Regions from separate parts of the Streptomyces sp. IBSBF 2435 genome, predicted to be linked through region 2. Evidence: riboswitches for the same ligand, from Rfam matches in the RefSeq annotation. Region 2 holds a riboswitch; the other holds the start of a gene.
The links. A riboswitch is a leader RNA that binds a small molecule or an ion and turns the genes downstream of it on or off. The one in region 2 is predicted to bind glycine.
Positions count from the first base shown of each region.

Region 1: another riboswitch for glycine. It lies ahead of gcvP (aminomethyl-transferring glycine dehydrogenase); the one in region 2 lies ahead of gcvT (glycine cleavage system aminomethyltransferase GcvT).

Region 1 covers NZ_JAJSYW010000031.1:9,154-12,551, reverse strand. The annotation lists gene gcvP (aminomethyl-transferring glycine dehydrogenase) at 1-1,587, opposite strand, end outside; glycine riboswitch at 1,650-1,767, opposite strand; glycine riboswitch at 1,769-1,878, opposite strand; gene V7E46_RS08825 (PRC-barrel domain-containing protein) at 2,000-2,395, shown strand; gene V7E46_RS08820 (DNA polymerase IV) at 2,415-3,398, opposite strand, start outside.
Region 2 covers NZ_JAJSYW010000012.1:30,703-34,100, forward strand. The annotation lists gene glyA (serine hydroxymethyltransferase) at 1-173, opposite strand, end outside; gene gcvH (glycine cleavage system protein GcvH) at 208-588, opposite strand; gene gcvT (glycine cleavage system aminomethyltransferase GcvT) at 679-1,833, opposite strand; glycine riboswitch at 1,895-2,006, opposite strand; glycine riboswitch at 2,007-2,107, opposite strand; gene V7E46_RS04370 (enhanced serine sensitivity protein SseB) at 2,231-2,980, shown strand; gene V7E46_RS04375 (enhanced serine sensitivity protein SseB C-terminal domain-containing protein) at 3,105-3,398, shown strand, end outside.

The DNA.
Region 1 (3,398 bases), on a different contig from region 2:
CTCCATCTCGGTGGTCGCGTTGAGCTTCATCGTGCACGAGCCGAGCGGGATCATGCCGCGGTCCAGCGCGTAGTCGCGGTCGGCGAGCCGGCGCAGATAGCGCAGCATCCCGGTCTCGCTGCGGTGCAGGTGGAAGACCGGGTGGGTCAGATACGGCTCGGTACGCGCCAGGCCGGCGGGCAGCGCGTCCGGCGCGGCGCCGTCGAGCGCGTCGAGGTCGGTGCCGCCGTCCGCGCCGAAGGCGGCCAGGACGGCGGCCAGCTGGGCGCGGGTGGTGGTCTCGTCGCACGCGATGCCGACCAGGTCGGCGTCGGTCTGCCGCAGGTTGACCCCGGCGGCGCGGGCCGCGGCGACCACCTCGGCGGCCCGGCCCGGCACCCGGGCGGTGAGCGTGTCGAAGTAGCCGTCGTGCACGATCTCCACACCGGCCGCCCGCAGCCCCGCGTCCAGTACGGCCGCGTAGCGGTGGGCGCGGCGGGCGATCTGCGCCAGGCCCTCGGGGCCGTGGTAGACCGCGTACATCCCGGCCATCACGGCGAGCAGCACCTGGGCGGTGCAGATGTTGCTGGTGGCCTTCTCCCGGCGGATGTGCTGCTCGCGGGTCTGCAGCGCCAGCCGGTAGGCGGTGTCGCCGTCGGCGTCGACCGAGACGCCGACCAGGCGGCCGGGCAGGTTGCGGGCGTAGGCCTCGCGCACCGCCATGTATCCCGCGTGCGGTCCGCCGAAGCCCATGGGGACGCCGAAGCGCTGGGTGGTGCCGACCGCGATGTCCGCGCCGAGCGCGCCGGGCGAGGTGAGCAGGGTCAGCGCCAGCAGGTCGGCGGCCACCGTGACGACCGCGCCCAGGGCGTGCGCCTGCTCGATGACCGGCCGCAGGTCGCGGACGGCGCCGGAGGCACCCGGATACTGCAGCAGCACGCCGAAGACTCCGCGCTCGGCGATCTCGGCGGGGATGCCGTCGCCCAGGTCGGCCACCACGACCTCCACGCCGGCCGGCTCGGCGCGGGTCCCGATCACGGCGGTGGTCTGCGGGAAGGTGTCGGCATCGACCAGGAAGACGCCGCCCCTGACCTTGCCGACCCGCCGGGACAGCGCCATCGCCTCGGCCGCCGCGGTGCTCTCGTCCAGCAGCGAGGCACCGGAGGTGGGCAGTCCCGTGAGGTCGGCGACGACGGTCTGGAAATTGATCAGCGCTTCCAGCCGGCCCTGCGAGATCTCCGGCTGGTAGGGCGTGTACGCCGTGTACCAGGCGGGATTCTCCATGACGTTGCGCAGGATCACCGGCGGGGTGAAGGTGCCGTAGTAGCCCAGGCCGATCATCGGTGCCAGCACCTGGTTGCGGTCGGCGAGCGCCCGCAGTTCGGCCAGCACCTCGGCCTCGGTGCGGGCGGCGGGCAGTGCGAGGGCGGCGGCGCTCCTGATGCTGTCCGGTACGGCCGCCTCGGTCAGCTCGTCCAGCGAGCCGTAGCCCACCTGGGCGAGCATCTTTGCCCGGGCTGCGGCGTCCGGGCCGATGTGGCGGCGGGCGAAGGGCAGACCGGCTTCGAGTTCGGCGAGCGTGGTACGGGGTGCGATCGGATCGTTCATCTGCGGAGGCCTCCTGGTCTGCGACGACCTTCGGGGGTGCCCGGCTCGGCACCCGTACGGCCTCCCCCTCTGTCATCAGTACCTGAGAGCTTCGCCGTCCCCGCGGGGACGGCTTTCACCTTCGGTGAAGACCTGTCCCGCGAACGGCGCTCCCGGGGCGGGTCCTGCTTTCCAGAGTGACCTCGCCCCTGCGGTACGGATGCCTGAGAGATTCCGGGGAGGATTTGCTCCTTCGGCGCCTCCGAACCGCCGCTGCGGCACGCTTTCGGAGGACTCTCCCGCATGGGGTCTACGGCTGCATCCAGCCTACCAGCGCGTTCTGGACAGCGGCGGACCCGACATTCGGGTCGACATCACCCGCGATGTGGCTTTTGGTGGTAACCAACAGCTGTCGCCGTTGGTTGGAGGGACCGTGCAGACCGATATCGATCCGCGAAGCCTCATCGGCCGCCGCGCCTTCGACCGTGACGGTACGAGGATCGGCACCGTGGACGAGGTGTACCTCGACGACGCGACCGGTACACCGGAGTGGGCGGCCGTGCGGACCGGCCTTTTCACCCGCGACGCGTTCGTACCGCTGGAGCCGAGCGAACTGGTGGACGACGGCCTCCGGGTGCCGTACAAGAAGTCCCTGATCAGGGATGCTCCGGACTTCGGCGTCGGTCGGCATCTGTCACCCGAGCAGGAGTTGCAGCTCTACCACCACTACGGCATGGACGTGCCGACCGTCGCGGACCAGGACAAGGGGCCGCCGCCCGACTTCGGCGAACTCGCCGGCGGGGACCGGCGCCCGAAGGACAGCAGCTAGGGCCGGGCCCCGGCGGCGGCTACAGCCCCGCCGGGGCCTGGCGGCCGCTGAGCGGGAGCGGCTCGGTCCTGGACAGGGCGGGATCGTCCACGGCGAAGGTGCGCACCCGGCCCGGCACGGTGTCGGCGGGCACCTCGAAGCGGACCGTGACCCGGCCGACCCCGCTGCCCTGCACCCACCCGGCGCCGTACTCGGTGTGCTCGACGTCCTGGCCCGGCACCCAGCGGCTGGCCCGTTCCGGCTCCGGCGGCGGGGTGACGGGCAGCTCGGGCGGGGCGTCCTCGCCGGGATCGGCGCCGGAGTCCGAGTCGCGCAGATTCTGGGCCGCCTGGGCGAAAAGGTCCTCCTGGGTGAAGTCGGCGAGCCCGGACACACCGACGCCGAGCAGCCGCACCCCGCCGGTGGTGTCGACGGCCTCGGCGAGCCTGCGGGCGGTCTCCTTGACGACGGCGGGGTCGTCGGTGGGCGCCCGCAGCGTCTCGGAGCGGGTCAGGGTCGAGAAGTCGTACCGGCGGATCTTCACCACCACCGTCCGCCCGGAGCGGCCGGCGCCGCGCAGCCGCTGGGCGCAGCGGTCGGCGAGCCGGTCGATCTCGTACCGCACCCGGGCGCGGTCGTTGAGGTCGGTGTCGAAGGTGTCCTCGACGGAGATGGACTTCACATCGCGGTCGGCGACCACCGGCCGGTTGTCGAGCCCGGCTGCCATCGCGTGCAGCGAACTGCCGTGCGCCCTGCCCAGCAGCCTGACCAGCTCGGGTTCGCCCGCCTGTGCGATCTCGGCGACGGTGAGGATGCCGGCCCGCCGCAGATGCTCCGCGGTGGCCGGTCCCACGCCCCACAGGGTGCGTACCGGCAGCGGGTCGAGCAGCGCGCGCTCGGTGCCCGGCTCGACCACCACCAGGCCGTCCGGCTTGGCCTGCTCGGAGGCGATCTTGGCGAGCAGCTTGGAGCCGGCCAGGCCGACCGAGGCGGTCAGCCCGGTCGCGGCCAGGATGTCGGCCCG
Region 2 (3,398 bases):
CCCTCGGCGTACTTGTTGGTCAGCACCGAGCCCTGGGCCTCGAGGACCGCGACCGGGGCGAAATTCTCCGAGGCGATCATTTCCAGCGTGGACTGCTGGCGGTGCAGCTCGGCGTCGATCTCGGCGGCGACCTCGGGGTCGAAGTCGTGCAGGGACTGGTTCAGCAGCGACATGGGATCTTCCTGGTGTACGGGTGGTGGCGGGGGCTCAGGCCGCGATGAAGGCGTCGTACTCGGCCGCGGTCAGCAGCTCCGCGCCGTCGTCCGAGACCTTCACCCTGAACAGCCAGCCTCCTTCGAACGGTGCGGTATTGACCAGCGACGGGTCATCGACGACATCCTGGTTGATCTCGGTGACCTCGCCGGACACCGGGGCGTACAGCTCGCTGACCGACTTGGTCGATTCCAGCTCGCCGCAGGTCTCGCCCGCGGTCACCGTCGCCCCCACCTCGGGGAGCTGGACGAAGACCACGTCACCGAGCGCGTCGGCGGCGTGCGAGGTGATGCCGACGGTCGAGGCGCCGTCCGCGGGGTCGGTGAGCCACTCGTGCTCCTTGCTGTAACGCAGCTGCTCAGGATTGATGCTCATGACGGAATTCTCCCGTATGCGAAGAGGTGATGACGAAGCCGACGCGGCAGGCTGTGGACAACCGGGCGCCTGTGGAAAAAGTCGGGGGGTTCAGCGCTCGCGCTGGTAGAAGGGCAGCGCCACGACGCGGTACGGCTCACGGCTGCCCCGGATGTCGACCGCGACCCCTTCCGTGCCCGGCGCGGCATGGTCCGCGTCCACGTACGCCATGGCGATGGGCACTCCGAGCGTCGGCGAGGGCGCGCCCGAGGTGACCTCGCCGATGAGGGCGCCGGACGCGTCCGTGACGGCGTAGCCGGCCCGCGGCACCCTGCGGCCCTCCGCGACCAGCCCCACGAGCTTGCGCGGCGGGACGTCCGCGGCCCTGGCCGCCGCCGCGGTCAGCGCCTCGCGGCCGACGAAGTCACTAGGCTTGTCGAACTTCACCACCCGCCCGAGACCCGCGTCGAAGGGCGTCACCTTCGCGGTCAGCTCGTGCCCGTACAGCGGCATCCCGGCCTCCAGGCGCAGGGTGTCGCGGCACGACAGCCCGCACGGCACGAGGCCGGCGTCCGCTCCGCCCGCAAGGAGCCCCTGCCACAGCCGCTCGGCATCGGCCGGCGCCACGAACAGCTCGAAGCCGTCCTCGCCTGTGTAGCCCGTCCTGGCGATCAGCGAGGACACGCCCGCCACGGTCCCGGGCAGCCCCGCGTAGTAGCGCAGCCCGGCCAGGTCGGCGTCGGTGAGCGCGGAGAGGATGCCGGGCGCGGCGGGACCCTGGATCGCCAGCAGGGAGTACGCGTCCCGGTCGTCGGTCACCTGCGCGTCGAAGTCCGCCGCGCGCAGCGCGACCGTGTCCAGCACCGTCTGGGCGTTGGAGGCGTTGGCGACGATCAGATAGCGCTGCTCGGCGAGCCGGTAGACGATCAGGTCGTCCAGGATGCCGCCGTCCGGAGCGCAGACCATCGTGTAGCGGGCCTTGCCGACCGCGAGCGCCGACAGATGGCCGACCAGGGCGTGGTCCAGCGCCTGCCCTGCCTGCGGCCCTGTCACGGTGATCTCTCCCATGTGCGACAGGTCGAAAAGGCCGGCCCTGTTGCGTACGGCCTGGTGCTCGTCGCGCTCGCTGCCGTACCGCAGCGGCATGTCCCAGCCGGCGAAGTCGGTCATGGTCGCGCCCAGCGCGCGGTGCACCGCGTCGAGGGCGGTACGGCGCGGCGAAGCGGCGGGCGGCGCGCTCAGCGGTTCGTTCGAGGGTTCGGTCATCGAGAGGGCTCCCAAAGGCGGCGGACAGGGGACACGGACTGCGGTCGGGGTGTTCACCCCGGCCTCCCCATCTGTCATCGGAACCTGAGAGGTTCACCGTGACCCCTGCGGGCCGCGGCTTGCACCTTGGGTGGGGCGGGACCGGTGACGGCCCGCCCGCTTTTCAGATCTGCCTCGCCCGCGCGGTATCTGTGCCTGAGAGATTCAAGGGAAGACTTGCTCCTTCGGCGCCCGGCCCCAGGTGGTGGGGCCGGAACTCTCCCGCGCGGCCTCCAACGGCCGGTATGCGTATTGTGCCGCCATCATTGCATGCCCGGGCGCCGGGGGCGCTCAGCCGCTACTGTTTCCGGGCAGGACACGGGCACCGACAGTGGCACAAGCGCGGACAAGGGTGGACATGGAGAATCCGGCACCTTACATATGGCCGGCGAACGAGCTCGAGGAAGTGCTGGCCGCGAGCCTCGGCAATCCCTCGGCGACCCCCCGGCTGCTGGAAGTCCTCGGCCGGTCGCACGTATGGGTGCCGCTGCCCAACGGCGGCGCGCCCGACTCCGTCGCCCTCGACCTGCCCACCCTGGAGCTCGGCGGCGCGCCCTATGTGCCGGTTTTCAGCTCCGAGCAGCAGTTCCGGCAGGCCGCGGAAGGCATGTCCTGCACTGTCGCACCGGTACGCGACTTCGCCCGCGGCCTGCCCCCGCTGATGGGTATCGCCGTCAATCCTGGCGGCGCCGTCGGAGTGCCGCTGCCGCCCGCCGCCGTCGCGGAATTGTGCCGCGCCGAGCGGATCGGGGCGTACGGCGAGCAGAGCCCTGGCGGCGCCAGGGTGCGGCTGTGGGAGCCGGCCCCCGACGAGGAGCCCGTGGACTTCCTGGCCGTCGCCGCCGCGGAATACGCCGTCAGCCCGATGGTGCTCAGCGCCCGCCGCGCCATGGCCGCGGTCGAGGAGGACCCGCCCGCCCTCTTCGTCGGCGTCGAACTGGACAGTTGGCAGGAACAGGACAGGGCCGCCGCCATGGACGCGCTCGGCCGCGCCCTGGGCGCGGCGCCGCTGCCGTGGCCGGTCCACCTCATCCTGCTCGACATCGCCCAGGACCCGGTGGGGGACTGGATGCTGGAGGCCGTGCGACCGTTCTACAGCCGGGACTGAGACCGCACCCGCGGTCAACTCCCTTACGCGGCCCGGCGCCTGCGTATACCCGCCGTATACGCGGCATTTAGCCGGCGCAGCTTGAGTCGGTCAGCGTTCCACCCGGAACAGTCGACCTGATTTGATGGCGGAACACCGAACGACGGGAAAGGGGCGGTCCGACGTGATCGCGGGCGCGCAAGGCGGCGCGGCGGCCGGCCATGTGGAGCAGATGCTGCTCCAGGTGGCGCCCGGCCGCTTCGACGCATACGAGAACCTGCTCGCGTCGCTGGCCGACGGCCAGGTCTGGATGCTGCTCTGGCAGGGCGCACCGGGGGCGCCCGACGCGCAGTACGCGGCCATGGAGGTCGGCGGCCACCGCTATGCCCCGTGCTGCACCTCGCCCAGGGAACTGGCCGCCAGCGGCTGGAACCGGGAC